Regions from separate parts of the Paenibacillus sp. FSL W7-1088 genome, predicted to be linked through region 2. Evidence: riboswitches for the same ligand, from Rfam matches in the RefSeq annotation. Region 2 holds a riboswitch; each other region holds the start of a gene.
The links. A riboswitch is a leader RNA that binds a small molecule or an ion and turns the genes downstream of it on or off. The one in region 2 is predicted to bind thiamine pyrophosphate.
Positions count from the first base shown of each region.

Region 1 (7,929 bases), 2.8 Mb from region 2:
GGAAACGGCCATGATGATCGAACCACTCGGATGTGTACTTCAGACGTTCATGAAAGCAGGGACTAAGCCAAGTGACTCTGTACTGGTCCTCGGTTCTGGTGCAATAGGTTCCTTGTGTCAGCTTGTGAGCAAACGATTGGCAAGGCTTACTGTAGGCACGGAAGTTGATCCATTCCGCAAAGAGTTCGCTTCAGAGATCGCGGATCATGTGTTCTATCCTCAGGATCTGACACTGGATAAAGTATACGAGATCAATAATAACAAGAAGTTTGATATTGTAGTGGACGCGGTTGGTAACCAGCTTCATGTAGGATTTGAGATGATTGCCAAAGGCGGCAAGATCATTCCTATGGGTTATGACGACAGCTATGAAGTGACGTTTAAATCAACTGCCGTGATTAATGATGGCATTAGTATCATTGGTGCGGTAGCTAATCACTCGATGATCAGTACAGCATTGAAATTTGCACAAAGTATTCCGGAACTGGAGCAAATGGTTACCTCTACGGAACTGCTGAGTGATTATGAACAGGCATTCAATGGGACAATCGGATATCATCTGCGTACCGGAGAGAAATTGCCCATGAATTCGGTTAAAACAGCTCTGATCTTGTAAGCATGTAGATATTGGCGGTTTTGCCGCTGCGAAAAGCAGGTATTCGCAGCGGTGAAACACCGCAGAAAAGGGGGGAGATATCGATTGAAGCTGCTACAGGATTTGCCGAGAAATCCGCGGTACTCCATCTTACTTGAACCGGTGTGGGCCATCCCGGGCACGATTGTTCTTTTTTATGCTCCTTTATATATGAAGGAAGCCGGACTTTCGGATATTGAAATTGGTTTGATCAATTCGGTGAATCTTTATTTTGCCTTTATATTTCAGTTATTTGCGGGTTCAATCACGAATAAGCTTGGGCGCAAGCGAACAACGCTGATCTTTGATCTGATTGCCTGGAGTGTTCCCATGTTCATCTGGGCTTTCTCCCAGAACTTTTGGTTGTTTCTGATCGCTTACCTGCTGAATGCAACCTCCAAATTTGTGACCGTTTCCTTCAACTGTCTAATTATTGAGGATGTTGAGGAACACAAGCGATCCAAGGTATTCGCCATTCTCAACATGATCATTACGGGTGCTGGAGTACTGACACCGATCGCCGGGGTAGTGATTGCCGATTTTGGCATTGTGCCAACACTGGCCAGTATTTATTTTGTCGGTGGCATTCTCATGACCGTCATGTTCTTCATTCGCAACCGATATACGGATGAGACCGCAGTAGGGAAGGAACTTATGGGAATGCATAGCCAAACCCGGGTGATCCAGAGTCTGGCTTCCAGTCTGCGACTTTTCGGCAAATCGTTCTATAAACGGAGGCTTTTACCGATTATTCTGATCACGGTGCTATCCAATCTGATCCTGCAGTTGAACTTTTTCCAGGTAATTTTTTTCAAGGAACAGTTAAACTTCAATGATCAGATTATATCATTTATCCCGGTCGTCACCGCTGTAACCGTCATGCTCTTGTATTTAGTCATTATCCCGCGTCTGAAACGGCGTTCAGAAGAAAAGTATGTCAGTTTCTCGATCATTTTGAGTACAGTGGGGGCAATACTTTTTCTGTTGATACCTGCGGGGAATATAGCCATGTTATTTCTGACTCTAATTGTACTGGCGGCAGGCAATTTCATCTTGCAAACGTATCGGGACTCACTGCTTATGAACCGATTGGGTACACATGAAAAAGCGGATATGTTCTCGGCCGTGCAGACGGTCATGACATTAACAGCGATTCCATCAGGTTACCTGACAGGTCTGCTGTATCACTATAATCCCGTGCTGTTGTTCAGTGTCATTCTTGCACTTTACATCGTACTCATGGTCATTATGTTATTCCTCCCTGATCCTCAGAAACACTCCCAAGTGATTAGCACTTACAAAAATATGTAGGAGAAGGGGTTTTCTGTATATGAAACGAATATATAATACAGAAAATGAACCTGGGAGGCATAGAAATGACAAACGTATTTGCAACAGAAACAAGAAACCAAATGAACTGGATTAATGAGCCGAAGACCTGGTCTTATACCGATCAAGGCGTTCTAATTGTAGAAGCTCAGGCTGATACGGACTTTTTCCAGGACCCGGCGGGTAAGCATATTCGTGCAACCGCGCCATTTCTGTCGATGCCGGTGCCTAACGATTTTGAAATGACGACCCAGCTAACCGTGAACATGCAACACCAGTATGATTCCGGATGTTTGATGGTGATGGCGGATGAGCGAAACTGGTGCAAGCTTTGTTTTGAGTATGATGGAAAAGCGGCTACCATTGTGTCGGTAGTAACGAAGGAAGGTTCATCCGACGATTGCAATTCGGTTGAAGTTCCCGTAACCAACCCCTATCTGCGCATACGTAAAGTGGAGGACTGCATTTCATTCTTTTATTCACCCGATGGGGTGGAGTGGAAATTAATTCGATATTTCGGCATGCCAATAGAGGGGGAGATCCGGGCTGGAGTTGTTGGACAGTCACCAGCCGGAACGGGATGCACCTGTCACTTTTTATCGATGAATGTTACCCGTCCGGATGTGACTGCACGCTTTTAAGCCCATCTCCCTGCTAATCGGCTGATCATTGGGGGGAGAAAAGCGGAATGGTAAAAGCTTTTATTTTGGATTTTGATGGACTGATTGTGGACACGGAGACACCTTGGTTCTATGCTTTTCGCGATATTTATAAAGAGCATGGACTTGAACTTGGCCTGGAGCTTTGGTCGAAAAATGTAGGGACATCGTTTGAAGAATTTCATCCTTTTCAATATCTGGAGCAAGCGCTGCAAAAACCGATCGATCACGATCATATCAAGTTACTCTCTGAACAGAAATACGAAGCCTACCTTGGACAGGCAGCAATTCTTCCAGGCGTGCATGAGTTGCTCCAGTCTGCCCGTAAAAAAGGGATTGGGCTTGCCGTTGCTTCCAGCTCTACCCGGGATTGGGTTCATGGTTATTTGCGTACACTCGGCATTTTCGAACTATTCGATGTTATTCATACAGCTGAGGATGTGAAGCGGGTCAAACCGGACCCGGAATTGTATCTGCTTGCTCTGGAGAGTCTCGGGATCGGGGCATCCGAAGCGGTTGTGTTCGAGGACTCGCCGAATGGACTGAAGGCAGCCAAAGCGGCGGGAATTCGCTGTGTCATTGTGCCTAACGAGGTAACACGTAATTTGGAATTCTCGAAGTATGATCTGCGGTTAACCTCGCTGGCAGAGATTACGATGGAGATTCTTTAACCCTGGTATTGCTTGCGTAACTCAATAGGAGAGATCCCTTCATATTTTTTGAATACGGATCCAAAATAACTGGCGCTGTTGAAACCGACAGCCCGAGCAATCTCGTGGGCCGTTATTCCGGCGTCATGGACGAGCATTTCCTTCGCTTTCAACAACCGATATCGTGTCAGATAATCAAGCGGAGTCATTTGGAATTCCTTTTTGAATATCCGATTCAAATGCTGCTCGGTGACGTCCATTTGCTGAGCCAGCATGGAGAGCGAGATATCCTGATCATAATTTTGCTTGATAAAAGTAACCAGTCCGCCCAGCTTTAATCGGGCATCCGAACGTTCATAAGTACCATAACGATCGCCATCAATCGTTAACCTGACCAGAAGCATGTACAGCAATGCGGATACGTGCCAGATCTGATCCTTGTGCCGGGACTGCAGCGCCAACGTTATTTCATGCAACAGGATATGAAGCATTCCATCCGGCTTGAAGGCGCGCAGCTCCCCGATCTGCAAGGTATGCAGAAACCGGGGCAATAAATAGCCATTAAAAGACAGACAATCGAACAACAATGAATCACTCAGATTGTCGTAACGATATGTCACCTCTGGAAACAGAATAAGAGCTGTTCCTTCCCGAATTGAAAACTCATGATTTTGGGCTGCGATTTTCCCTGTTCCCCCGATACACTGCACAATACTGTAATCCCGTGAATGACCGTTCCAATTCATTAATTCATCTACAGTCAGCTGATTTTGACCTGTAATCATAAGCGGCATATCGGTATCCAGTGAATTCCCCGTACTAGGTTTCGGCATCGTTGTGTTATTCCTCATTTCGTTAAAGGTCGTGTGCGTAAATGGCGAAGATACAGCGTTAAAAGAAACATGATTTGAATTATATTACATAAATGACATTAATTTAAACGGTCTATTCACTTCGATGAACCACTTATCGAAAACCTTTTAGGAACACGTATCATCATGTCGATGCTTTGCCATTATCAGACCATATAGTATACGCTATAATGGATACAGTGATTTAGGAAAGGGATGCAGTCATGAAGAAAGTCATCGTCGTAGGATCAGGAATTCTTGGGGCTTCCACAGCGTATCAATTGGCAAAAAGGGGTGCGGAAGTTCTTCTTATAGACCGGAAAGATCGAGGGCAGGCTACGGATGCTGCTGCCGGGATCATCTGTCCCTGGTTATCTCAGCGCCGTAATCAGGATTGGTATCAGCTTGCCAAGGCGGGGGCACGTTTTTATCCCGGGTTGATTGAAGAACTCAAGAGTGAAGGGGAAACGGAAACAGGTTACGCTCAAGTGGGTGCTCTTAGTATTCATACGGATGTGGACAAAATTAACAAGATGCAGGAGAGGGCACACCTTCGTAAAGAAGATGCACCGGAGATTGCCGATATTACCTGTCTAGATGCAAAAGAAACTCATGAGCGTTTTCCTCTTCTGGAGGAGAGCTTTCATTCAGTCTACATCAGCGGAGCCGCGCGTATTGACGGGCGTGCGCTGCGTGATGCGTTAATCCGATCGGCTCAACGAAATGGAGCGGTCCTGATTAATGGTGACGCGACACTTCAATATGAATCGGACCGAGTAACTGGAGTGGTTGTGGACGGTAAAGTCATATCGGCTGACGAGGTTATTGTGTGTGCTGGCGCTTGGGCTAATGAACTGTTGAAGCCCTTGGGCATTGATTTTAAGGTTCATTATCAGAAGGCACAAATTATGCACTTGCAGGTTCACGATCGAAAGGACACTGGGAACTGGCCTGTAGTCATGCCTCCTTCGGATCAATATTTGTTAGCCTTTGATCAACAGAAGATTGTGATCGGAGCGACTCACGAAAATGATATTGAAGGATACGATACAAGAGTAACCGCAGGCGGAATGCAGGAAATTTTGAATAAAGGATTGGAACTGGCTCCCGGTTTAGCTGATAGCACGTTTCAGGAAGTAAGAGTAGGATTTCGTCCATTTACACCAGGTTTTCTTCCGGTAATGGGTGCTGTCCCAGGTTGGAATGGCTTGATTACAGCCAACGGGCTTGGAGCTTCCGGTTTAACGATGGGGCCTTTTATTGGAAGTCAACTGGCCAAGTTGGCTCTTGGTATGGAGTTAGATATCGATATTCAGCCATATGACCTTGGAAAAGCTATGGTTGATCAGAAATGATGAATCAGAAATGAGGTGAACTATGACGTATTCACAGCGCTTATCTCACGGCTACTCTTCAGATATCATCTATCTGGAGCATCAGATTGCCATCGCCGAGGAGGAATTGGCAAAGGCCGAGGAAGAGCGGCGGGCATACGAATCGGATTTAAACAAGTTAAGGACGTCTCCGGCGTATCATTTAACTTCAACGACGAACGTCTCTAATGAGCAACAATGGGTGGATGAGTTAAACAAGGTACAAAGTATGATTAAGACCATCCGGACCCGACTTAAGAACCTGCAAGAAGATTTAGGGGAACTTGAAGATTAATAGGAATGGATTGACATTTGGAAAAACACATGTTGTAATAAGCCTGAGCTATTTGCAGGGGGACTGTTCGCAGTTGAGAAGGTTAAAACCTGACCCTTTGAACCTGTTAGTTAATACTGACGTAGGGAGCAAATGACATGTACTCATGTTATTTTGCCCTTGCCGAAAATAGGTCAAGGGCTTTTTGGTCTGCATTTTGGGGGACAGAACGCGATAGCTGACTGTGAAGCGGGGGCATCATGATTTGAATAAAAGGAGCAATGATCATGTCATTTTCGAGAACGTTAAAAGATAAGTCCAGAACCGTATGGGAAGATGGATACAATCATCCTTTTTTACACGAAATGGGGAAAGGCACACTGGATCAGGAAGCGTTTAAGTTTTATCTTCTTCAGGACTATACATATCTGATTGAATATGCGAAGATTTTTGCCATGGGTGCAGTGAAGGCGACAGATGAAAAACTGATGACGAATTTTACGGTGATTCAACACGCTATTCTGTACGAAGAAATGGATTTGCATCGAAATTATATGAAGGGATTTGGGATTACGCTGGATGAAAATCATACGATCAAACCGTCTCTGTACAACAAGGCGTATACGTCGAATATGATGAGTGTTGCACAAACAGGTGGTGTTGCCGAAATCATCGCCGTCATTTTCCCTTGTGCGTGGACGTATTACGACTATGCCACAAGATTAAAAGAACAATATCGAGATTCATTAGAGGGCAATTTCTATCAGACGTGGATCGAAAATTATGCAAGTGATGAATTCCGCGATTCATTCGAATGGTTCTATGATACATTGGATGCATTATGTGAACATAAAACCGAGCAGGAACTGGAGGCCATTGAAGACATATTCAGAAGAAGTGTTGAATTTGAATATCTGTTCTGGGATATGGCTTATAAACGGCAACTTTCGTACTTCTGATGAATGAAATCTCAACTCTATTACAACCAGAGACAAGGATGAACATACAGATGAACAATCATGGGGAACGCATCTATTTACGATTTTTGAACGTGGAGGACGCGCCAGCACTGCTGGATTTGCAGCTCCGTAACCGGGCTGTTTTCGAAGAGATATCGGCAAGTGAACGATCAGAGACATTCTATACACTGGAGGGTCAGGTCGCCCTTCTTGAAGGCTGGAACAAGGCGAGGGAAGAAGGGAAACGTTACTCTTTCGGGATCTTCCTGAAGCATGCGCATGAGCTTATTGGGGAGATCTCTCTGTTCGAACTTGAACTGGATTCCATCAGCAAATGGATTGTTGGTTATGTGCTCGACCAGGCCCGGAATGGCAAGGGATACATGAGTGAAGCTCTGCGGCTAGTACTTAATTTTGCCGTGAATGACGCTGGAATAAAACGAGTGGAGGCAGGTGCACTGCCCGACAATGCCGGATCAATTCGAGTGTTGCGCAAGGCGGGGTTCCAGGAAACCGACCGTCAGAATATTAAAATCAAGGGGATTTGGAAGGAACATGTGATGTTTGCAGTGGATTTGCAGTAGATGGTTGAATAGCGCAACGTGAACCACCTATATCATCAGGGGGAACTTATGAATAAACGGAAACAAATGTTATTGGGACTCAGCACTTGTGCTCTTTGAGAGACATGGAGTGACCAACACTTCCATACAGATGATACTAGACGAGTCAGGTGTGTCCAAAGGAATATTTTACAAAATTCTTTGGTTCAAAAGATTTGTATTCTTGCCATTCTGGAGCAGCGTGTGCAGGAAGACATGATGATTCGCCAGAGCTTTGGTGAGCCAAAGCTATGCTTCCGATTTTGATCTGCTGGTGGATCAGATTATGTTCCCGATGATGTTGCCAGAAACAAAGCGGTTGTGGAGTTATTCTACGTTAGCGCGGAAGATCTCTCTCCAGTGGAGAGGCTACGGTTTATTTTATTATTTCATACACAAAAAAGCGGCAGATTGGACGTAAAGCTTAGGGTCCTGATCTGCCGCTTTTGGTATGCGAGACTATAGGCTCTACATGATGTAATTCATGTTGATACTGTTCTTAATTTGTATTCATCGAGACTTTTTGTCTTACAGGCTGTTTGGAGTCTTCCTCCGTTGCTTGTTTGGTACGTTTGATGAAGAAGGAAAGTAGCAATCC
Region 1 covers NZ_CP150216.1:3,246,768-3,254,696, forward strand. The annotation lists gene MKY42_RS14810 (alcohol dehydrogenase catalytic domain-containing protein) at 1-616, shown strand, start outside; gene MKY42_RS14815 (MFS transporter) at 701-1,945, shown strand; gene MKY42_RS14820 (DUF1349 domain-containing protein) at 2,011-2,604, shown strand; gene MKY42_RS14825 (HAD family hydrolase) at 2,652-3,293, shown strand; gene MKY42_RS14830 (helix-turn-helix transcriptional regulator) at 3,290-4,105, opposite strand; gene MKY42_RS14835 (FAD-binding oxidoreductase) at 4,348-5,478, shown strand; gene MKY42_RS14840 (hypothetical protein) at 5,501-5,791, shown strand; TPP riboswitch at 5,838-5,936, shown strand; gene tenA (thiaminase II) at 6,058-6,729, shown strand; gene MKY42_RS14850 (GNAT family N-acetyltransferase) at 6,780-7,313, shown strand; gene MKY42_RS14855 (TetR/AcrR family transcriptional regulator) at 7,402-7,551, shown strand; gene MKY42_RS14860 (hypothetical protein) at 7,570-7,752, shown strand; gene MKY42_RS14865 (DHA2 family efflux MFS transporter permease subunit) at 7,831-7,929, opposite strand, start outside.
Region 1: it holds a riboswitch for thiamine pyrophosphate, as region 2 does, so the genes downstream of both, tenA (thiaminase II) here and MKY42_RS02370 (ABC transporter substrate-binding protein) in region 2, are expected to answer to the same signal.

Region 2 (7,929 bases):
GCGAGCGGTTTAACGATTCTGGCGGTATACAGCACGGAAAGCAGGATAAGCAACAGCAGCATGCCGAGCCATATGTACGCATTGAACTGATTAATAATTCGAATCGTCTCCGCTGAATGGGAGATGGATTCGCCAACAGCAAATACGGAACCCCCCACCTTCACAAAGTTCACCAGAAAGCTTGATTTCAACTTGGTCTGATCATAGAATTTATTAACCCGGGCACCCTCACGCAGCGCAGAGATACTCTCCTCTGTCAGCCAAAATTTACTGAGGGCAATCCCCTTGCGGTTATATTGCAATAACAATTGATCGTTAATATCATTCACGCTATCCTTCAACGAAGCATAAGCGATAGCGACCTCGTATTGCCTTTCAAGGCCCTCAATCCGTGGCAGCTGAACGCCATGTTCTGAAGCAGAGATTTCAGTCGTTAACTCGGCCAATTTCTGCTTTTTTTGATACAAAAAATAGCTAGGCAGGAAAAACGTATTGACGATAAAGGATAGGAAAAAGACAACACACAATGCACCGATAATGCGCACGAGCAGTTTTCGGGTCAGTTTACTCATTTTGATCCTCTAGGCAGTAGCCCATTCCCCGGTACGTTTTGATCGAATCTTCTCCAATTTTCTCACGCAGTCTGCGGATATGAGTGTCTACGGTGCGTTCCTCACCGAAATAATCGAAACCCCACACCTGATCCAGCAAAATTTTACGGGTTACGATCTGCCCCTTGTTCATTCCCAGAACCCTCATTAATTCAAATTCCTTATGGGTAGCCCCTACATCCACTCCACCACGGTAGATCTTCTGGCCTTCCAGATCGACGGTCAGTTCTCCCACCATGATCTTGGAGGATAGTTGCAGCAGCTTCTTTACACGCAACAGCAGGATACGCGAATCAAACGGCTTGCGTAGATAATCATCCGCCCCAGCCTTCAAGGCAACAAACTCATCATCCGATTCGCCTTTGGCTGTCAGCAGCAGTACCTTCGCCCGACTCGTACGCTTGATTTCCCGGCACACCTCGACACCGCTGTGTCCTGGCATCATCCAATCCAAAACCGCCAAATCGATTTGATTATTATAAAAGAGATTCAGGGCTGCTTCCCCATCCTCGGCTAAAAACACCTGAAAGCCCTCTTTAACAAAATAGGCCTTCAATATTTGCAGCATCAGCGGTTCATCATCCGCCAGCAGCAGGTTCATATCTGCACCTCCTTTCCAAACTGGATTCTACTATACAATCTGTACGTTACAGCTGTGTGACATACCCGTCTGGTTTGGCCATTTCCCACATCTCTATACTGTGGCCTTCGTAACACAAAAGCGCTGAACACTCTTCACTGGTCCCAACATCACAGGCAAAACAAAAAGGAACCCCCACAAGGGTTCCCTTTTTACTTCTCAACACAGCGTGTAATCCTTTTAAATCTCTTCATCTTCGTGCGGCAAAATCAAATATTCGGCACCGCCCATATAGGGCTGAAGTGCGGCTGGAATACGAATGCTTCCATCCGCCTGCTGATGATTCTCCAGCAATGGGATCAGTATACGTGGCGAAGCCACAGCCGTATTGTTCAACGTATGGCAGTATGCAAGCTTGCCTTGGGCATCGCGACAACGAATATTCGAACGCCGAGCCTGGAAATCATGCAGATTCGACGACGAATGTGTCTCCCCGTACGCATTGCGGCTTGGCATCCAGGTCTCAATATCGTACTGTTTGTACGTTTTCTGCGACATATCCCCTGTACACACAGCAACTACTCGATAAGGCAGTTCCAGCAATTGCAGTAATTCTTCGGCGTGTCCTGTAATTTCCTGCAGCATTCGCTCCGATTCTTTCGCATCCGGTGCACAGAGAATGACTTGTTCCACTTTGGCAAATTGATGCACCCGGTACAATCCGCGTACGTCCCGCCCGCCTGAGCCAACCTCACTGCGGAAACATGTCGATGTGGCAGCCAGCTTGATTGGCTCCTGCACATCCACAATCTCATCCGCATAATACGAAACCAGCGGCACTTCCGATGTTCCCACCAGCCACTTGTTCTCGCCTTGTAATTCATAGACCTGATCCCGTCCTGTGGGGAAGAACCCCGTGTTCAAAAGTGTATTCTCCCTCACCATCAGAGGAACTTCCATTGGCGTAAATCCATGCTTCAGCAGCAGATCAAGCGCAAGTTGCTGTACAGCCCGGTGCAGGAGCAGCCCTGCTCCTTTGAGCACATAGCTTCGTGTTCCGCCGATTTTCACCCCACGTGGGATGTCGATTAGATCATGCCGTTCACCGAGTTCCACGTGATCCTTGGGCTCATAATCGAATACCGGCAGCTCACCCACACGTCTCAGCTCCACATTATCCTCATCCGATACGCCCAATGGCGTATCCGGCGATACAACATTGGGTACCAACCATTGCAGCCTTGTCACTTCCTCCTGCACAACGGCAAGCTTGGCTTCAACATGCGCCAACTGATCATTCAGCTGTTTCACCTGTCCCCTTAAACCCTCGGCTTGCTCACGCTCACCAGCTTGCATCAGTCTGCCGATATCCGCAGATAACGAATTACGTACTCTACGCCCTTCTTCCGTTTCCAGTAAAAGAGCTCTGCGCTCTTCGTCCCGTTCCAACAATTCGCGAATACTGATATCCATTCTCTTGCCGACTGCCGCAGCTTGCACCTCTTCTGCATGCTCCCGAATCCACTTCATTTCCAACATGGTCACCGTCTCCTTTGGCTGTAAAAATACAAAGAGCGCCCTCATCCCTTGGGACGAGGAGCGCTCTGCTCGCGGTGCCACCCAACTTGCTGAACCAGAATATTCTGATTCGGCCTCTTGGTCCGCGATAACGGGCGGTTCCGGTTAACTTGGGGAATGGTTCGCTCCCCTGGCGAAAACGCCTCCGAGTTGGATGCTCTTCAACGGCATGGTCCGATCTGTAATTGTTGTTTTTCAGTATATACGAACTTTAGTCTCCATTGCAAGTTATCCGTGCATACCCTTACATGTCCTGTTATGATAGAGATTGTTTGTTTTTAGGAAATACTCCTGAATGGCAGACTTACTACATAACATAATATCTAGAAGGAGTTTTTCTTCATGAAAAAATTGCTTTGGATTGGATGCTTGTCCTATTTCCTCATCGGACTTGCCCATGTGGTTCTCGGCTCCATCCTGCCCGTTGCTCTTGAACATTATGGCAAGGATTATAGTCAGGGAGGCACACTGATATTTGCCCAATTTGCCGGGTTCCTGGGTGGTGTACTGTTATCTCCATGGTTGAATAAACGCTTCGGGAAACGAGGCGGTCTATTAATTGCTGCAGCTCTGCTCTGCATTGCAGAGTTATCCTATATGCTGCTGCCTCCTTGGGGCTGGATGTTCATCATTGCACCTGCAGCCGGATTTGGATTTGGCATGATCGAGGCTGTCATCGGTACAATTATCATTGCAGCAATTAAAGATAATACGGCGGTTGCCATGAGCCGACTTGAAGTGTTATTTGGTATCGGCGCCATGGTCATGCCGCTCATTGCCAGCGGTCTGATTTCTGCAGAGTACTGGCGCATGTCGTTCCTCGTGGTTGCCGTCTGTGCAGCGATGACTTTTATCTTCTGGGCCAAAAGTTCATTCGGTGAGCTGGACAACGAGCTGAGTCGACGCAGCTCAGACCAGACTCCTGTACACACTCAAGCTGCTGAATTGCCAAATGGAACGAATCCTGAAGACATTAAACCAACTCGTTCAACCTATCACGGCCGTAATTTGGCTCTTCTGTCTTTATTTGTTTTATTTTTCTTTCTCTATGTCGGCACTGAAATGAGCCTTGCCAACTTCATGCCAGCCATTCTGATTGAGAAAATGAACATGAAGGAAGCAGGTGCTGCACTTAGTGTTACCTGCTTCTGGATCGCCATGTCCGTTGGACGACTGTTTGCCGGATATATTGCGGAGAAATTCCAATATCGCGTCTACGTTCTGTACAGTTGCCTTGCAGCAGTTGTGCTGCTGATGATCTTTCCTTTTACCAACCAGATCTGGTCGGCATTTCTGATCATTCTGTTGCTCGGGCTCGCATTATCTGGTGTATTCTCCATTGCCCTCGTCTTCGCCAGCAAAATGCTGCCTGGAACAGAAGAATCAACGCCCAGCATCCTGATTGCGTCAGGTGGGGTTGGTGGTGCCATTCTGCCTTTGGTTACAGGCTGGAGTCTGGACCATCTGGAGGTTAACCAGTCCGCATGGATGCTTGCCATTTTTGCAGTTGGTCTGCTGATGATCAGCGTGATTGCGTATCAATGGCAGAACAAACATGTGGTCGATACAGTGACTTAACAGTTATGTGTCGAGGCAGACCTGAGAATTAGAATCAGAAATAGAATACCTATTATAGAGATTGAGATGTCCACCGCCATGAATTGGCGGTGGACATTTTGTTGTAGCGTTATTCTGTTCTAACGAACCTGGTACACGCTATTCATCTCCATTTCTGCATGTTTGAAATCTAACGAATCCTAGAGACGTTATTCTAGATAATTAGCTCCAAATCAAGGTCTCGTTGCAGTTTCTTAGCATAATAACGCCGCTGAGATTCGTTAGATTTTTCATTCCTTAAAAACCGGCCTAATAAGATGTTCTCGATTCGTTAGCGCTGTAATCATGGTAGAAAGTGTCCTACCTTTGCCTCAGATCACCTTTCATTGAAGGTGATCATACGATCTATTTATTTGCACAAGATTGCCCAGGAAATACTTTCAGGTGCTCTAAATCGGAACTAACGTTATTTAGGTTGAAGGGACTACACTCCCCTTATCCTTAATGAATTTACCGAACACATATCGAACGAGTGGTCCCAGAATAATCAATTGGTAAGGAAGCGCCAGGCTGAAATTACGAGCAATCGTATGAAGATACGTACTTAGTACGGAGGCTCCATTTAACTGATTCGCAAGATAAGCGGAAATCATTCCGTACAAGGACATGATCAGAACCATCCCAATGACCATGAAAAATGACATAGCGAGCACGCCCAAAATTTTATTGGATTTGTCAAAAGGTAAGGAAAATGCAATTTTTCTCGCTACAGGTCCAACAATGAAGAACTCCACCAGAAACGCAATAATAAAACACAATATGAATTGAAGCAGTATATCTAGCGCGGACATCTTGCTCAATAACCCATTGTGCCATAAATTGAAAGTCATCATGACGATGACCATTCCTGTGCACATCATCATTCCAAAAACAATCTGTTCTTTCTTCGTCGTTGGCAAATCTCTCATCCTCTCTGTTTACCTTCGTAATTATAGAGATGATGAAGCCTTCCTCATAAGTGAACATTCTGTGAACAATTATAATTTTTCCAAATTAAAAATCGGATTTGACAACCCCGTAGTACAGCCCTATGATATCCCTTAAAATGGTAGAAAAGATCCACTGCATATTTAAAGGAGGATTTTTGATTATGAGTTTTCAAAAGCGCATTGACCACGTCGGCATTGCCGTTCGCGATCTGGAGACCACGCTGCGTTTCTACACGGAGATTGTTGGTCTTGAATTGAAAGACCGGGTAACCCATACCAACGGTGTCATTCAGCTCGCCTTTCTCGGCTTCAACGGAAGCGATGAGACCGAGATTGAGTTGATTCAGGGATACAGCGACAAGCTGCCTTCCGAAGGTACGGTGCACCACTTTGCCATCCATGTCGATGACCTTGAGGCCGAGTATAACCGCATTAAAGAAACCGAGGCCGAGTTTATTGATGGAGAGATGATTACACTGCCTAACGGTTACCGTTATTTCTTCATCTATGGACCTGAAAAGGAATGGATTGAGTTCTTCCAGCGCTAAAAATTGGAGCTGATTTTTATGAACATTTTAATTACCGGTGCAGCCGGAAAAATTGGACGTGACGTGTCCCAACACTTGTCAGAAGCATTTCACCTGCGACTAACAGATTTGAATATCGACAGACTGCATACGTATCAAGGGACAGACCATGAGATCATGACACTGGATGTGACAGATCCCGAAGCCTGTCAGCACGCTTGCGAAGGCATGGATGTGGTTGTACATCTGGCGGGAGATCCTTCCCCGCATGCCGGATTCTATGAATCGTTGTTGGACATCAATATCAAAGGTACATTTAATGTATTCCGTGCAGCCAAGGACCAAGGTGTGCAAAGAGTCATTCTGGCAAGCAGTGCACAGACGATCGAGGGGTATCCCATTGATGCTCAGGTCTATCCAGACATGCCGACACGCCCACGGAATTTGTACGGGGTTAGCAAATGTTTTGGAGAATCGCTTGCTTCCTATTTTGCGTATACCGAAGGTTTACAAAGTGTTGCAATACGTATCGGTGCATATGATGATTTTCAACCGGATGGACCCGTGCTGGAGGCAAGGGATATGAGCGCGTATATTAGTCCGGCTGACTTGTGTAATTTGATGTTCAAAGCAATTACAGCTACAGAGCTGGAGCCCTTCACCATACTGCATGGGATCTCGAATAATAAGTTTAAACGGTTGAATCTGGAAGCCACTCAGAAACAGGTAGGCTATGACCCGAAATCCGATGCTTTTGCACTCAGTCAGATTTCCTTATATGATTCGCCACGATAATTGTTGAAAATCACACATCTTAACAGGCTGTTATACATATGTATAACGGCCTGTTTGATAACTTCATACGTGTCCCCATCCAGTTCCTGACTGGACATGCATAGGCCTCTGGCCTATAATTACACATAGTAATGCCCGTAACTTCATAGTTTCCCAGGGGAGTCGGAATAGGCCGGCTGAGAGTGTATCCCACCAAGATACTGACCCTTAGACCTGATCTGGATCATGCCAGCGTAGGAATCGGAGTATATCGAATTGGCCCAGCCTCTTTGCTGAGTGCCACATCTCTAACGCCTGCACGCGTCCCGGATTAACGGGGCGCTTTTTTAATGTTCTTTTATATAGCCAGAGAGCTAAAAAAAATGACGTCATCCGGATCATAGCTGGTATAAATCTGTCGATTTATGCAAGATGCTTGGATATGAAGCCAAGGAGTACCCCGTGCCACTGGCCGGACAACATGAAGGAGAGAAATGAAGATGAGATGGCGTAAAATGATGGGCCTAATGCTCTTGTGCGTACTACTAGTGGCTGTGGCCGCATGTGGCGGCAAAGAAGCTGCACCTTCAGGAGAAACTGGCAGCAGCAATACCGAAAACAGCAATGAAGGTGACAACGCAGCCCTCAAGGACATTAAAGTAGTGCTGGACTGGACACCAAATACGAATCATACCGGCCTGTATGCGGCCGTAGATCAAGGTTTTTACAAAGCCGAAGGCTTAAATGTCGAGATTGTACAGCCAGGTGCCGGAGGCGCGGATACGATGGTAGCTTCGAACGAAGTGCCTTTTGGCGTAAGTTATCAGGAGAGTGTGACTCAGGCCCGCACACAAGACGTACCGCTCGTGTCCATCGCAGCCGTTATTCAGCATAACACGTCGGGATTTGCTGCTCCGGTGGATCGGAACATCAAATCTCCCAAAGATTTTGAAGGCAAAACCTATGGTGGCTGGGGCTCCCCGGTAGAAGAAGCCGTGATGCAATCCATTATGGAAGGTGAAGGCGCCGATGTATCCAAAGTGAAAAACATTAACATGGGTGACGCCGACTTTTTCACCGCTGTGAAACGTGATATCGACTTTGCCTGGATTTTCTACGCGTGGACGGGTATTGAAGCCGAACTGCGCGGCGAACCGATCGACATGTTATATGTGAAGGATTATTCCGAGGCACTGGACTACTACACTCCTGTACTCGTTACCAATGAAAAGACGATTCAGAACGATCCCGAGCTGGTTAAAGCATTCCTGAAAGCCACTTCCGAAGGATATCAATATGCGATTGATCATCCC
Region 2 covers NZ_CP150216.1:492,618-500,546, reverse strand. The annotation lists gene MKY42_RS02405 (HAMP domain-containing sensor histidine kinase) at 1-572, opposite strand, end outside; gene MKY42_RS02400 (response regulator transcription factor) at 565-1,212, opposite strand; gene serS (serine--tRNA ligase) at 1,432-2,730, opposite strand; gene MKY42_RS02390 (MFS transporter) at 3,112-4,347, shown strand; gene MKY42_RS02385 (hypothetical protein) at 4,797-5,285, opposite strand; gene MKY42_RS02380 (VOC family protein) at 5,477-5,863, shown strand; gene MKY42_RS02375 (NAD(P)-dependent oxidoreductase) at 5,882-6,637, shown strand; TPP riboswitch at 6,783-6,895, shown strand; gene MKY42_RS02370 (ABC transporter substrate-binding protein) at 7,117-7,929, shown strand, end outside.

Region 3 (7,929 bases), 540 kb from region 2:
TCCAGATCCTGTTGCAATAACGTTTCACGATTTCATGATCATGCGTAACCATCACGATGGCTGTCCCTTCACGCCGCAACCGCTCCAGCTGGGATAACATGGAAAAGGTATTCCGCGCATCCTGTCCAAAGGTAGGTTCATCCAATAACAAAATACGCTGTTCCCGTACCAGAGCTGATGCTACACTCAGCCGTCGTTTCTGTCCCATCGACAATTGATATGGGTGCCTACCGGACAGCTCATTCAGTCCGAATTGCTCCAACATATGATCGGTTCGGATACCTCTTTCTTCGGCAGTTAGCTTTCCGCTCAGCAAGGAAAATCCCACTTCATCACGGACTGAATTTGTCACGAATTGAAATTCAGGATTCTGGAATACAAAGGCAATGCGATCTGCAAGCTGCTCGGTTTTTCCAGCCGATTGTCCTTCCACAACATATTGACCTGTCGTTTTTAGAATATTCATCATGGACAGCAATAATGAACTTTTACCTGCCCCGTTAGCCCCGACAATCCCCACCCAATCTCCGTTCCATACCTTGGCCTGCTCCACCTGAATGAATGGCGTTTTTCCGCGCCATCCGGTGAATTGCTGCATTTCCAGGGCTGGTTGGATCAGTGCAGAGGTTTCCCCCTCCTTATAATCTATACTTTCAGTTTCTGTTGCACCGTAACGACTATCCTCTCCTGAGACCCATGCCTGTGCCTTCGATTGGCCTCGTTCTTCCCAGACCCCTGGATACCAGATCCCGTATTCCCTGAGCATATTCCGCTCATCTGTAAACACCTGATTCGCCGGGCCATCTGCCACAATCTTTCCTTCAGGCGACAATACGATGATTCGGTCTACCCACTCGACGATTTCATTAATTTTATGTTCTACGATAATGAGTGTTTTGTCCTGTGCAATCTGTTTCACCGTTTCCCACACCTGAGAGGTTCCTTCATCATCCAGCAGTGCCGTTGGTTCATCCAAAAAGAGTACGTCTGGCTCCATGGCCAGAATCGAAGCCATCGCAAGACGCTGCTTCATACCCTGAGACATCGATTGAATGAGTGTTCGATTATGTTCAAAGCATAACCCAACCTGTTCCAGGTATTGATGGATAAGGGTAGGCATCTGCTCGCGTGGAATATTCCGGTTCTCCAATACAAAAGCAATCTCTTCATCCGTATATGACATACAGAACTGGGTATCCGGATCTTGAAAAACAATGCCGGGCTGCTCAGGCACCCGAATGTCATCACATTTCATCGGAATCTCCACAGATCGCGGAATCAGACCGCTCAGAATTTGCAGCAAGGTTGATTTGCCAGATCCGCTTGGACCAAGCAACAATACTTTCTCCCCTTGACGCACAGAGAGAGACAAGCCTTGAAACACCAAGGCCTTCTCTCCCGGGAACTTGCATCTTAGATTCGTAACACCTACCGCTTGCACATTCTCCACTTCATTCATCTAGTCCAGCGCCTCGTAATCCTGCTTCGACACCGGTCTAAGGGATCGTGTTACACCTGTAAGCTCCAGCGCTTTGGCAAGGTAATAGGCGAATACACCTGCAATCAGAATACTGCCAATGAAGCGGAACCCGATAAACAGTGTATAGTTCCAAGCCGAGAGGGAATCAATGTACCCGTACTGATAATCCAGTACAAGTGAAGCTGCCGCTGCACCAATAGCCGCAAGGCAGGTGACGAACAGATTGCTTTTCCGATACAGAAATGCGGCGAAGAAGATCTCTGCACCCAGCCCTTGCAACAGTCCATACACCAGTGTCGACATGCCCCACTCACTTCCGAGAAAAGCACTCACCGTGGATGCCGCTACTTCAGCCAGAATGGCTACACCCGGCTTACGAATGATTACAAAGGCAAAGGTTCCCGCCATAAACCACATGCCATAAATCATCTGCTCCGCATGAACGCCGAATGGCTTCATCAGATCATATGTAGGTCCCCATATTTTGTAGATCACCCCGAAGACCACCGCAATCACAATCGTTACCAAAATATCGGTTAACTTCAATCTGTTGCTGCCTACTGCTGTTGACATGTTCTCTACTTCCTTCCTCTGTTTCCCTGGATTTATAAAATAAACAATAAAACAAACAAAAAAGCCTCCCCGGTTTCCAGGCAGGCCATACGCACAGTTTACAATCTCACGATGCTGCGCATTAGGCAGATATAGAGAAAGAAGAAAACAAACGACACCATTCCCGTCACATCAGAAAAATCCTGCTGCACCCAAGAAACGCTGACATTTATGTTCTATCCCTATCGCTTACCATTGCACATCGCAAATTCATGTTCTCTACGCTGGCATTACCCAGATCAGATTTACGGTCAGCGGCACAAGGCCGCTCTCTCAGCCCAACTTCATTGAGCTCCCGGTTCACTTATTTCATTGCTTCTACTGTACAACACATGGGTATTTGTGACAATCCCGGAAAAATCATTACGCTGTATTTTGGGTAAATCAGAGAAGACATTCTGTGGTGTACTTTACAATACTATGCAACATTTGGATCAAGTAGTCCGTTTGGTATACAAGAAGGGAGATTGATAATGATGAAACAAACCAATACTGCCTGGCAGCAAAAAAAGTGGAAAATGATCCTTGCCGCTTCGATTCTCACCGCGGGTACGGCACCCGCACTGCTGTCATCCACTGTCGCGGAAGCAGCAACAACACACAAACCGACAGCGTATATTAACAATGTACAAGCTCAATATGATGTGGTTATAAAGCAGGGTATAACGTACGTAGCATTGACTGAACTTCAATTCCTCGGGGACTATACGTTTGGCTACAATAACAAAACAAAACAGATTAGCATCAGCACAGACAGCGACAAATATGTTCTTATACCCAACAGCAAAACAATGAAGAAAAACGGTCAGAATGCGACGTTGTCGTCCGCTCCCATTCTGGTGAATGGCAAAGCCATGCTTCCGCTCCGTGCCATTGGCGAAGCCTTTGGCGCACAGGTTCGCTGGAACCAGACGGCCAAGGAGGCCTACATCTACACCACGGATGCTGCGGTGGTCAAAGACTACAGCAGTGCTGATCTGACTGTGGCGCGTGAAGCTGCGCTGCATTTGCCACACTTCTCTGAACTGGGACAAGCACGCCTGGAGATTCGCAACCCTCTGGGTCCAGTGGATTCATCCATTCAATACATTTTTGAACAAGGCAAAAAGGAAAGTTTCTTCATTGTTGAAGATAACGATCTGATCAGCTATTACACGATTAAAAATGAAAACGCCCTGCTGAAATGGCAGGCCAATATCGGTAAAGATGCCGGAACTATCGGTGACCTGTTTTTTATCAAAACCAAACCCGTTGCTGAAGCAGGGACTCGCCCTTCCGTCAAGGGTCAAACCCTCGTATCATTTAAGTATTCTCGTATGCTTGAAGAGACTTCCTACGAGATCATGAACAAGTCCGGCTCCATCCATGCGGGCTCCATTGCCCCTGAGAAAGGTAAAGTGATCGTTGAAGTTCCGGAAGAAAAGTAAATTGGAATGCCCGCCCAGGCTTTAGAGACCTTTGTATCGGCGCAGGTGGGCAAATGATGCTTCTTCTGAATGCAACACCAAAAGGGATGTCCCCTACGTGATGAATAAACATAACGGGGGACATCCCTTTTTAGCATTATTCTTTATTTATTCGCTCACGGATATCATTGTCTTAATATTGCGTATTTCCGGACTGACTGGTTTTTCCCGAAGCAAATCCCTTAAATAAGGTCGGGACTTTAGAATAACGGGTATTTGTAATTTTCCCTTGCGATGTACTGCTGTCCGTACGCATGATCGAATCTTTGACGTTGGAAATATTTGAGTTGTCCAGCGTCATGTTCACCGTGAAGGTGGTTCCACCATTTTGACGCACCAGCTTGCCAATATCGTCTGCACGGAAATTTTTAATGTTAATCGTTCCGGCTGCATTAATTTGAAATACTTTATCGTAGGCTTTGTAAGCTGCCCCGCCAGTAATGTTGACTGTTCCGGCTGATTTCAGAGTCAGAGCGTCCTCGCCTACATCCTCCCACACCACATTTGAAATTGTACAGTTACCGTAACAATGAACACCGTCAGCTGCGGGTGAACCGATATTTACATTTTTGAGCGTGGCGCCTGCCTCCAGTCGAAATACCGGCTTCTGATTTTCCGCTTGAGATCCATCTCCCAGTGTGGAGGGGTTAGCTACATAGGTTTGGCCTTTGCCGTCAAACGTTTCACCCTTGGGTACAATAATCGTTGAGTTTACCACAGTAGGTGCGGCAAAAGCTGGAATTGCACTGAATAATGAAGCGACCAAACCCGCGGACAGTAACAACGTCAACATTTTTTTCATCACTTAAATCCTCCCTTATTCTGATGAATTGGCGTACAAGCATAAGCTTGTCCTCAAGGAACCGATCAGAGGTGCACCTCTGGCTTGGAACCTACCCTGATCCTACCAAAAAAGGAATGTTACGATAATAATCATTAGCTTAGATATAGAAACGACAGCATTATACCTGTGTTCTCGGCATTTTTTGCATCGTACTCCATTGTGTAATGTGCCGATCTCAACTTCGGGTATGCTTCTTTTACAACTTATAATCTATGACTATATGCTCCTTTATCGTTCTAAAAAAAAAACGAAAGACCACTTCATCTGTTTTCAGACAACGTGATCTCTATTATTTTGAATCTCATTTTATTTATTAAATTACGCTTTAGGCTCCGAACCGCTGACGATATCCGCACTTCCGACATAATTCCTCCACGGCTTCCCGTTTGGAGAAACCATAGAACAGATTATTGGCTCGTTCACCATCCACAATCTCCGAGAACGATTTTTCGTGAACGTTGCCCAAGTTAATTACACCTTCACCATCTAGACAGCATGGAACCACAGTTCCATCGACAAGCACGGCTGCCTGACTGCGAAGCGCATGACAGAAGCCTTTACCATCATCTTCGGGTGCATCCAGACTCGGCCACTGGAATTCATGATCCTGATTCAGATATACATTCGGGGCAATTTTGACACCGCTCCCCGGCACAACTTTCTCCTCAATACGGAAATCCAGATTGAACTCCCGTTCAAGAACCTCCAGCGTCTCCCGGTTTCGGTTCATCTGCGCATTCGTGAAGTTATCCTGTGTCAGATTCCAGAGTCGGAATGAAATAATGACATTATGCTTCACTGCTTCCCGGACAAAAGACAACACATTACCCAGATAGCCCTCACGGTCTGTGGATCCCTCGTGACCATCAAAGCTGTGCAGGGAGAAGTTCATCTGACGCAGCGCGGGTTTGCCAAGCAGTTTGTGCTGGGTTTTGGGCAGCAGCGTACCGTTTGTCGTAATGTTGACCTTGAATCCCTTTTCATGCGCTGAATCCAATAACAGATCAATTTTGGGATGAAGCAGCGGCTCACCTTTGACATGTAAATAAATATGTTTGGTGTGGGGTTTGATCTGATCCAATATATTGTTGAAGACTTCAGGGTCAATGAAATTTTTGGCACGTTTGGTCTGCGGACAGAAGCTGCATGCCAGATTACATATACTTGTGATCTCAATATATACTTTCTTGAACGTTTTCAACTCGGGGTCCCCATTCTGCTTAGAGGGAGAACAGTCCCACCCTCATTTGTGATCCGGCTCATATGTGCCACCACTATTATATCGGGTTCAGGTGCCAAGGTAAATCCGAGAACCGGTTTATCCCGTTAGGTCCATTTTATTTGGCTAATGCCAGATTAACAGATTCAATGGCATGTATCCGTGTTGTATCAAATAAGGGCACTTCTGAATCCTCCGGTTTTACTAATAAACCAATTTCGGTGCAACCTAATATTATCCCCTCGACTCCATCATCAACTAATCTGTTAATAACCTCTTTATAATAATCCCTTGATTCTTGTTTAATTTCACCTAAGCATAATTCGTCATATATTATTTCATTGATCACTTTTCGATCCTCTTCATTCGGTATCAAAACCTTAATGCCGTTATGCTCAATACGTGTTTTATAAAAATCTTGTTCCATCGTATATTTGGTGCCAAGTAAACCAACTGTACTTATTTTGGACTTTTGAATCTGGTTGGCTGTTGAATCAGCAATGTGTACAACGGGTAAGCTAACTTTTTCTTCAATATGATTAATCACTTTATGCATCGTATTTGTACAAATTACAATCATTTCAGCTCCTGCCTTTTCCAAAGACTGAGCAGCATTGCCTAATAATTTTCCAGCGCTTTCCCATTCTCCCTCAGCTTGATAGCGCTCGATTTCTTCGAAATCCACGCTATATAAAATGCACTTGGCTGAATGCAATCCTCCCAATTTAGTTTTCACTTCTTCGTTAATAATTCGATAATATTCTAACGATGACTCCCAGCTCATTCCACCAATAAGCCCAATAGTTTTCATAAGCACTCCCCTCTCCCTAGGTCATATCCCGAAAGCAACCTATAGAAATTTAATAGACATTGTACCGTATTCTTACATCTTAAATAAACCTGCCTCCGTAAGCAAAGTAAAGAGTCGATTGCCCCCCGTTCTACAGTCACCTATAGATTCTTTCAATCGAAGTATAGGATGTATTGATTGTCTGGGTTATTGTGGTTGCTGCAACGCGATGCTAGAATTTAAACAATTTAAAACCAAGTTAAAACGTAAGAATAATAAGTTATAAGGAGAGTGTATTCATGATTACTGTTAAGGCACCCGCAGTATATGTACACGAGGCTAACATTCTTGAGCAAAGTGGTTCGCGGATTGCACAGCTTGGGCAGCATGTTCTCATCATCGCCGGTGAGTCTGCATTAGAAGCCGTGAAGCCTTACCTTCTTCCTTCACTGGAGGAGCATAATATCAAATTCCATGTGCAGTTGTTTCATGGTGAGGTTACAACAGGCCAGATTGATACTTTTACGCAGCAAGCTTTCGATCTGGATGTTGATCTAATTATCGGTGTCGGTGGTGGTAAAGTGCTCGATCTATCCAAAGCGGTGGCCGAGCAAGCCCAATTGCCCATTGTAACAGTCCCAACGATTGCCGCAACCTGTGCCGCCTGGTCCGCCTTAACCGTGCTCTATGATGAACAGGGACAATCTGCAGGCTATCGTCCCCTGCGGCGTTCGCCTAATCTCGTTCTGGCTGATTCTCATATTCTGGCGAGTGCACCAAGACGGTATTTGGCCGCTGGGATCGGTGACACACTCGTAAAATGGCATGAGTTCGCCGTTAATCTAAGTGGCAACGCCACCAGTCTCACTCTTCGAAACAGTGTCAGCACTGCCAAGCTTGCACTTGATATTCTTGAAGCGCACGCCATCGAAGTCTATGAATCTACCGATACAACCGGTAGTACACCCCAATTCCGTGATGTTGCCGATGCCATTATTGTGCTCGCCGGCCTTGTAGGCAGCATTAGTGATGGATCACTTCATGCCGCGATTGCTCACGGGCTGCATGACAGCCTCACCAAATTACCCGAAACACACGCTTCGCTACATGGAGAAAAGGTAGCCTTTGGACTTTTCACCCAGTGGATTCTTGAAGGCAAAGCAGGGGATGAGCTTCATGAGCTGACCACGCTGTTACATAAGCTGAATCTGCCTATCACTCTTGCTGAGCTTGGCATACAACAACAGCCTCAGGAAGCTGCTGCGCGCATTGCAGCAGGACTACAGCTGCGGGAAGGCAGTGCGGCACATCTCTCCTTCGGAGTTAGCACAGCGCAGGTAACTGAAGCCATTCTTCAGGCAGACCGTATCGGCCAGGCATTTATTGAATCCAGTAATTCTATTGAGTCCAATGGATCTATCACTAAATTCACTGAGTCCGTTGAGTCCAATGAGAACAACTCATACACCAAGGAGGTTTCCTCCCTATGATCCGTCCAAACCGCCAGCACACTCTTGC
Region 3 covers NZ_CP150216.1:1,031,717-1,039,645, reverse strand. The annotation lists gene MKY42_RS04750 (ABC transporter ATP-binding protein) at 1-1,459, opposite strand, end outside; gene MKY42_RS04745 (ECF transporter S component) at 1,460-2,053, opposite strand; TPP riboswitch at 2,292-2,402, opposite strand; gene MKY42_RS04740 (copper amine oxidase N-terminal domain-containing protein) at 2,566-3,519, shown strand; gene MKY42_RS04735 (pectate lyase) at 3,692-4,360, opposite strand; gene MKY42_RS04730 (radical SAM/SPASM domain-containing protein) at 4,728-5,603, opposite strand; gene MKY42_RS04725 (aspartate/glutamate racemase family protein) at 5,740-6,432, opposite strand; gene MKY42_RS04720 (iron-containing alcohol dehydrogenase family protein) at 6,711-7,901, shown strand; gene MKY42_RS04715 (ABC transporter substrate-binding protein) at 7,898-7,929, shown strand, end outside.
Region 3: it holds a riboswitch for thiamine pyrophosphate, as region 2 does, so the genes downstream of both, MKY42_RS04745 (ECF transporter S component) here and MKY42_RS02370 (ABC transporter substrate-binding protein) in region 2, are expected to answer to the same signal.

Region 4 (7,929 bases), 270 kb from region 2:
GTATTGTCCACATCATCGCTGCTCGTCTTGGTCACATGACTCAGGAATGTGGAGACACGGCGCAGATATTCCTTCGGATGCTCCCGGAAGATCAGCTCATGATGCGCACCGTCCACAATCCATTCATCGGAATTCGGATTGGTCTGGTTGCCGGCAAGCAGTTCCGCAATCGGGTAAGGAGCTTTCTCATCCTCGGTACCATGGATAAAGAAAATCGGGAAAGGATAATCTTCTTTTTTCACTTCTTGATACGGAATCTGCTGCAATCCAGTCCCGTTCAGAATCGGGAACAGCAGGTTCATAATTTCCAGCGTAGGCTGACGCGGAAGATCAATCTGATTATGGATGTTGTGATACAGCGTATCCGGCTCAAGCAGGAATGTGCTGTCCAGAATCATGGCATCCACATCTTTGGTAATAAGCCCAGTCTGCAGAGCTGTACCTGCACCCATGGAGAAACCCCATACGACAAGCTCCTGAGCTCCGCGCTGCTTCGCAAACTGGATTGCACCAAGCAGCTGCTGGGACTCGGCTTTGCCGCCTGTGGCGACAGCTTTGTTGACCTGTGAAGCGAAACCGTAATCGAACATTACCACATTGAAGCCGAGTTGGTGTGCATAATGGGCCAGGTCATACATCGGTACCCAGGTCTCTTCACGATTCGCACCATATCCATGGCTGAATATGATGGTTTTGTTTGCATTATCATCAGCCGGAATATACCAACCCTGCATCGTTCGACTGCCGTCTGCCGCAGGGAATGTGATGTCTTGATACTTCATGTTCTTGGCCTGCATGGGATTGGAGAATACAGGCGCTACAGTTGGATTGGATAATACCCAAGCAATATAACCGTGCAGTGCGATGAAACAAAAGAGCAGAAAAAATACAACGGAGAGCAACAACGCCACGACAATATGTTTGAACCGGATCAGCCTCGGTGATAACGAAGAAGGCAGATCTGACACTTTCGTTTGCAGCGGGGCTTCGCTCTGGGATGTCGGATACATGATTGCCCCTCCTTTAAAAATCAAATGAAGATAACAACGAGACGAACAGAGCGGATAAATGATTTTTCTGACTACATAGGAAGCAAAATCTTAATTTAATATATCTTTATCGTATGTTCCAATATAGTCAAAGTCAATTGATTGAGGCCATTTGTTACGCAATTGTTATATAGTTCTGAAGATATCTGGTTAACATTTCCTTAGGGTGCAAATAGCAGGGGATTTTAATTTATAAAAAGAAAATATTTACAATTATTCCTATTCCAAATGGCTCTTTTTGGTTTACAGATGAGACCGTTTCTCATATAATTTATGTAACCAAGTTTCATGTGATGAAACATGAGGAGGGCAACTTGCCATGGAAGACCGAAAGTTAACCGTCCGGGCTGTAGAACGGGCGCTGGATATATTATTGTGTTTTACAACCCGCAGTGATCTGGGACTCACGGAAATTGCCAGCCAGATCGGTCTGCACAAAAGTACAGTCCATCGTCTGATGGCTACTTTGGAGGACAAAGGGTTCGTGATCCGGGATGCAGCCACCGAGAAGTATCGACTCGGCATACGCATCTGGGAACTGTCTGCCCATATGTCTCGCAGCGATGATCCGGCCATTTTGCTCCTTCCTGCGATGGAGCGGCTCAGAGATCGACTGGGCGAAACCGTGAGTTTATATCTGCGTGATGGCAGTGAGCGGATTCGAATTCAAGCTGTACAGAGTGATCAGGCGATTCGCCGTGTAGCTCCGGTGGGCGTCAGACTTCCGCTATCCGTGGGAGCCTCCAGTAAAGTGCTGATGGCTTTTGCCACCGAAGAGGACCGCGAAGATCTGATGAATGGACCGGAATGGCCCGTATTTATCGATCCCAAAGTATATTTGGCACAGATGAAAGACATTCTGGAATATGGCTATGCAACAAGTTATGAGGAGCGTGAACCGGGAGCAGCCGCTGTATCTGTACCCATCATGGATCGGAAAGGCAACATCGCTGCTGCTCTGTCGGTATCCGGGCCTGTTAGTCGCCTTTCGCAGGAGACGCTGCATGAATACGCACCTGTGCTGAAGGAAGCTGCTACACAGATGGGACTGATGTTATCCTGATTTTATGTTCTGGAATTTAAAGGTTGTTTTTATGATCCGGTTGCGCTACTCTGTAATGGACGGCCCAACAGGGTCAGCATAATTGAATATGAATCTGCGGCTGAGATGCTGCAACTTGTTAACGTTACTGGGGGAGTCCGAATTGTCCGGACTGAGACGGAATCGCATGAGATTCCGGACCCTTTGCACCTGATCTGGATCATACCAGCGTAGGGAAGTAATCGGCGATACGACCACGAACACCATATAATGTAACCTATGGATGGACTCCGTTATGGAGCCTGAATGAGTTGCGTTATTGGTGATGGACATAAGCCGGTTCCCTTGGGAACCGGCTTTTTTTATACAGTAAACAGGCGGAAGCCGTTGTCAGAGCTGCTTTTGGATAAAGAGCTGGGAGCTATTGGCGAAGCGGTGGTATGGATTTTTTTTCCTCGACTGTCTGTATTACTTGAACTGTATGTCCCTATTTTGTGTGGTATGATCGCTCTTCCTTTTTCTATGTTGTGGATGGTTTGGACTCGTGCGCAAGCATTTCAATCCAGGCAATCACCAATGAGGAGGAGACAAGAGCGATGAGTACAGAGAACAGAACGCTGGGACAAGACGAGCAGGATCAGGTGTTGGAAAAGAGTGCAGGTGCGGCCGGACGAATTAAGCCCTTCCCGGGCAGCCGCAAAGTGTACATTCAGGGCTCACGACCGGACATTGCAGTACCGGAGCGTGAAATTGCCCTTCATGACACGAATACTCCCCAAGGAGTGGAGCATAACGAACCGCTGCGTGTCTACGATACGAGCGGGCCGATGACTGATCCCGGATTTCATGCCGATATCCGGGCAGGGCTGCCAGCGCTGCGCACCCGCTGGATTACGGAGCGTGAAGATGTTGAAGCCTACCAGGGACGAACGGTAAAACCGGAGGATAACGGATTGAAACCCGGAGGGAAGCGAACTGGAGCCGAGAAGTATCCAGGCTTGCGTGGTAAACCGTTACGGGCACAGGCAGGGCGCTGCGTGACCCAGATGCATTATGCACGGCAGGGAATGATCACACCGGAGATGGAGTTCGCTGCCATCCGTGAGGGTGTGGAGCCGGAATTTGTGCGGCAGGAGCTGGCGAGTGGCAGGGCCATCCTGCCGTCGAACATCAATCACCCGGAGAGTGAGCCGATGCTGATCGGGCGTCATTTTCATGTGAAGATCAATGCTAACATCGGGAACTCTGCGGTATCCTCCTCCATCGAGGAAGAGGTAGAAAAGATGACTTGGGCCGTACGCTGGGGATCGGATACGGTGATGGATCTTTCCACAGGCAAGGACATTCATACAACCCGTGAATGGATCATCCGCAATTCACCTGTACCCATTGGAACAGTTCCGCTCTATCAGGCACTGGAGAAGGTCAATGGAGAAGCCGAAGCACTGACCTGGGAGTTGTATCGTGACACGCTCATAGAGCAGGCAGAGCAGGGTGTGGACTACTTTACGATCCATGCAGGCGTGCTGCTGAGATATATTCCGATGACCGCCAAACGCATGACGGGCATTGTGTCACGGGGCGGGTCCATCATGGCAGCATGGTGTCTTGCGCATCATGAGGAAAATTTTTTGTATACCCATTTTGAAGACATCTGCGAGATTATGAAAAGGTATGACGTGGCCTTCTCTCTCGGAGACGGACTGCGCCCAGGAAGCATCTACGATGCCAATGATGAAGCCCAGATGGCGGAACTGGCGACGCTTGGTGAACTAACACAAATCGCCTGGAAGCATGATGTGCAGGTGATGATTGAAGGTCCGGGACATGTGCCGATGCACAAGATCAAGGAGAATGTCGATCTGCAAATGGAGATTTGCAAGGAGGCGCCGTTCTATACGCTGGGACCGCTGACGACCGATATTGCACCAGGATATGACCATATTACCTCGGCCATTGGGGCAGCGATGATCGGCTGGTTCGGTACGTCGATGCTCTGTTATGTTACGCCAAAAGAACATCTGGGCCTGCCTAATAAGGATGATGTGCGGGAAGGGGTTATCGCCTACAAGATCGCTGCGCATGCCGCTGATCTGGCGAAAGGTCACCCGCGTGCCCAGCGGCGGGATGATGCGCTGTCCAAAGCACGCTTTGAGTTCCGCTGGAGGGATCAGTTCAACCTGTCGCTGGACCCTGAGCGTGCGCTGTCCTACCACGATGAGACGTTGCCGGCCGAAGGGGCAAAAGAAGCCCATTTCTGCTCCATGTGCGGGCCGAAGTTCTGCAGCATGCGCATTACGCAGGATATTCGTGCTTTTGCCGCAGACAAAGGTTTGTCCGAGAATGAGGCCGTGGCAGCGGGTATGCAGGAAAAGGCTGAGGAATACCGGACACGCTCCTAAGCGTCGTTACAGCGCAATCTGGGCGGCCTGACATGGTGAAAAGCCGTTCCTCTCCGTGATTGCGGAGAAGAGCGGCCTCTTACTTGGTATGTGGTGCGCACACTTAACTTCGAGGAACAAGGATAATGACACAACATATTTTATCAGTTATAGGTTGATTGTCTCCCAGATGTTTAATAAAATGAATGTAAGTGAAAAACAAATAAGAGTAGCCAGGCCAATGGCTACTCCTGCACAGCATTTGCGGTGGGTATTCCTCCAAGTGCAGCATAGTTCAGACGAAGTGACCCGTCAGGCCGTCAACCTGTGGCGGGTCACTTCTTTTTACGGTCGATGTATGTCAGGAGCGCAATAATTAGCATTGCGAACACGATTTTACGTCGTTGAAAGAGAAGTTCATAGGATCACCTCCCACCGGAGGCAATCTATTTCCCACCACAGATTGGCTCAAAATAATTATTCCTTTCGAAAGTCTCTCATTCGAGAGCCTTTTTATTTTGCTTCATGAGCTCAACACTTAACTTTGGCCAAGCTCAACTTCTTCTCCAAATACGACGCAAGTGATGCCAGCGGGCTATAGATCGCCATGCCTTTATCTGCTGTAACCCGTGCTGCTGCAGGAGCCATGGACAGTTGAGCGGCTACTAGCGTGCTATCCGGATACTGCTCAGCAAGATGCTGTAAACCGCCGCTAACTGCTGCAAGATAACCTTCCTTATCGCCTCGCATAATTAACTCGAATGTGCCCGGGATCAATACTGCTTCAGTCTTTACGGTCACGGCCTCGTGTCGCTGCTCATCTTCATCATCTTGCTGCAAAGCCTGATTCACCCGCGCCATCGTTCCTTCAATCGTTGCGGGGTTGGTAAACGCAAGGATGTACTCGCCAGAATTTTGCTGCATTTCCTGAAGTAATGGATCATCAATTCCTATCACGGGCACGGGAACATGTTGTGCCTCTTGCTCGAGTACGGCTGCAAACAGGGTACAAGTGACGAGGATGGCATCTGCATGGCATTGGGCGATCCATTGCAGCGTCTGTGATACTTTCTCATGCGTAACTGCCTCGGTAAAATCAGCATCATGTTTGAGGCGATCCAGACCGGGATCGACATAATGTACAAGTTCAACCTCATAAGGAGCGAGTGCTTCTTCAATCAGTGCAATATTGGAATAGTGAGCGTGAAAACAGCCAATGGTCATCATCATACTTGCCCCCTGAAATGGATTCTATCTCATATAAGTTCCGCAGATATTTAACCCATTATAGGGATGTGACAATAGACTGTACATATTTAAAATACGGAGGTAACAACATTTATCGTGAAAACGCGAATAACCGTTCATCCACAACTTCGCAGAGGAACGGTGCAAACCACGTAAGCGATTCTCAATTCGCTCGTCATTTCATTTATCGCATAGAAGGGGCAGCATTCTTTTTAGCCATTTTTTGTTGCAAAATTTCATGAAAGGATAGACCTTGAGTGTTCTCATTCTCCTTTTTGGGAGCAGTGGTCGCCGTGTTGCGCGGATATTGATGGTGGTACGGGATCATTTGCTGAATAGGCATGCGGATCATCTTGGTTCCTCCTTTAATGCATTTTCAAATATGCATATGTGATTATGAATAGGTTATGTATTCCGACGGATTATCGTCTCTAATACGCAAATAGGTATATGTGACTTGTTAGACGAAACAGGCAACTTAAGGTGTAATTCCAATTGGATTGTAGTGATTTTACCCCGTATTCAGGAGATGTAAACGTTTTTAAGTAAATTCAGGAGGAAAGGACCGCATATGTGAGGATTCGTATGGGAGGATAGAAGCGGTTGTTAAGTGAATAGACCCAGTTTTGAGAATGCCAATTGTGTCGAAATTAAGACATATTGTCTGGTTGTATAGGTACGACGCAAGCTAGCTAACTTGGTACCATGGTCGGTTGTCGGGTGCATATTAGGGCAATTTTCAACGAAAAGACAAAGCGGAAACGCCAAAAAGCCGTCAGGAAAACCTGACAGCCTAACAGCATTTTTCATAAAATCGGTGTGCGGTATTCCATTGCTTAAATATAGATCGAAACGGTGCAATTGGAATTAGGAAATGACCTTAATCACTATTTTCTTATTATCCTTGGCGAACGGCAATATACAGGTCCACTTGTACGTTCTCAGGATCGAGGCTGCGCTCATCATACAATTCGAAATCTCCGGTAAATGTGCGTTCTCCCTGATTGTTCCAGGACCACACTGCACCCCAGGCCTCGCCTACGACCTCGCCCATCGGGCCCTTTCTGGAGGTGAACACCGCATATGTTGCAGGTGGCAGCTCAACGGAATTCACTCCCTCAGGCAACGCTTCATCTGGACCCACCTCATGCCCCACCAGTATGGTGTATTCTCCATTTATGCCATCCGTATAATCAGCGTAACAGCCATAGCGGGGGGCTTCAGGGGTTGGCTGATAATCTGAGGCGAAGTAGCTGTTCCAGAGGCCCTGAATACAGCCTTTTCCGCTCATTTCAATGGCATTGGTTGTTCTGGCGGACACACCGGCAAGGCGCTTTCCTGGCAGTGTGACGTACCGAATGGGCTCTATGGAGAGCGTATTGTTGCGAGTTGTTTGATTAAGGTCAGCGGACTCTTCCGAAAGTTCTGCCCCAAATGTCACGTTCTTCCGTTCTGAGCCAGATGCATTCCATCTTTTCAAAAAAGGAAGCTGGTTGCGCAGCATCGACCTTGCTGATTCCTCGTCCATACCTTCCTGGTTCAGAATGGCGGTGCACATTTCAATCATGCCCTCCAGCGTAATATCGGGCTGTTCAAACTTCCCTTCTTTATAACAATAGATACAGTATTCGCGGGTTGTATTACCACCCGTTTCTGTGCCGAATTGGGCAGGGGTAGTAAGTGGCATTCCGCAGCTCTGGCATACTGTGACGTTCATCATCAATTCCTCCTCGGTATGTACAGCCTGAATATAATAGAAGTATAACGGGAGGAACTGGACACCTGTCTGTCAGGTTAGGGGTGGGCTTTATAATTTTGTACAATTTGTTCGGCAATTCTACGAATCTCTTCCCGGATATGCAGAGGCTCCAGCACTTCGACATCCGCGCCAAACCCAAGAATGAACCCATACAACCAGTTGTCCTCTGGAAATGCGACTTGGCTGATATAATACCCCTCACCATCCGAAACGACGTTCTCTATGCCAAACCACTCCTCTGCGATGTGACGGATACGAGCATGGAATCTCAGGGTCAGGGCCACTTGATTATCCGGAGTTGCCCACTCTTGCTGCCAGGGCCTGTCCTGGAGGTTGATCGGCTTGCGCTCGAAGTTTCCTTGAGCAAGGATGATGTCTCGCATGCGGACCAGCTTGAACATGCGGAAATCGTTGCGTTCGTGACAGAACGCATAGAGATACCAGGAATGC
Region 4 covers NZ_CP150216.1:761,499-769,427, forward strand. The annotation lists gene MKY42_RS03565 (alpha/beta hydrolase) at 1-1,010, opposite strand, end outside; gene MKY42_RS03570 (IclR family transcriptional regulator) at 1,369-2,112, shown strand; TPP riboswitch at 2,232-2,345, shown strand; gene MKY42_RS03575 (hypothetical protein) at 2,398-2,691, shown strand; gene thiC (phosphomethylpyrimidine synthase ThiC) at 2,688-4,493, shown strand; gene MKY42_RS03585 (hypothetical protein) at 5,004-5,702, opposite strand; gene MKY42_RS03590 (hypothetical protein) at 5,905-6,072, opposite strand; gene MKY42_RS03595 (zinc ribbon domain-containing protein) at 6,619-7,440, opposite strand; gene MKY42_RS03600 (YafY family protein) at 7,515-7,929, opposite strand, start outside.
Region 4: it holds a riboswitch for thiamine pyrophosphate, as region 2 does, so the genes downstream of both, MKY42_RS03575 (hypothetical protein) here and MKY42_RS02370 (ABC transporter substrate-binding protein) in region 2, are expected to answer to the same signal.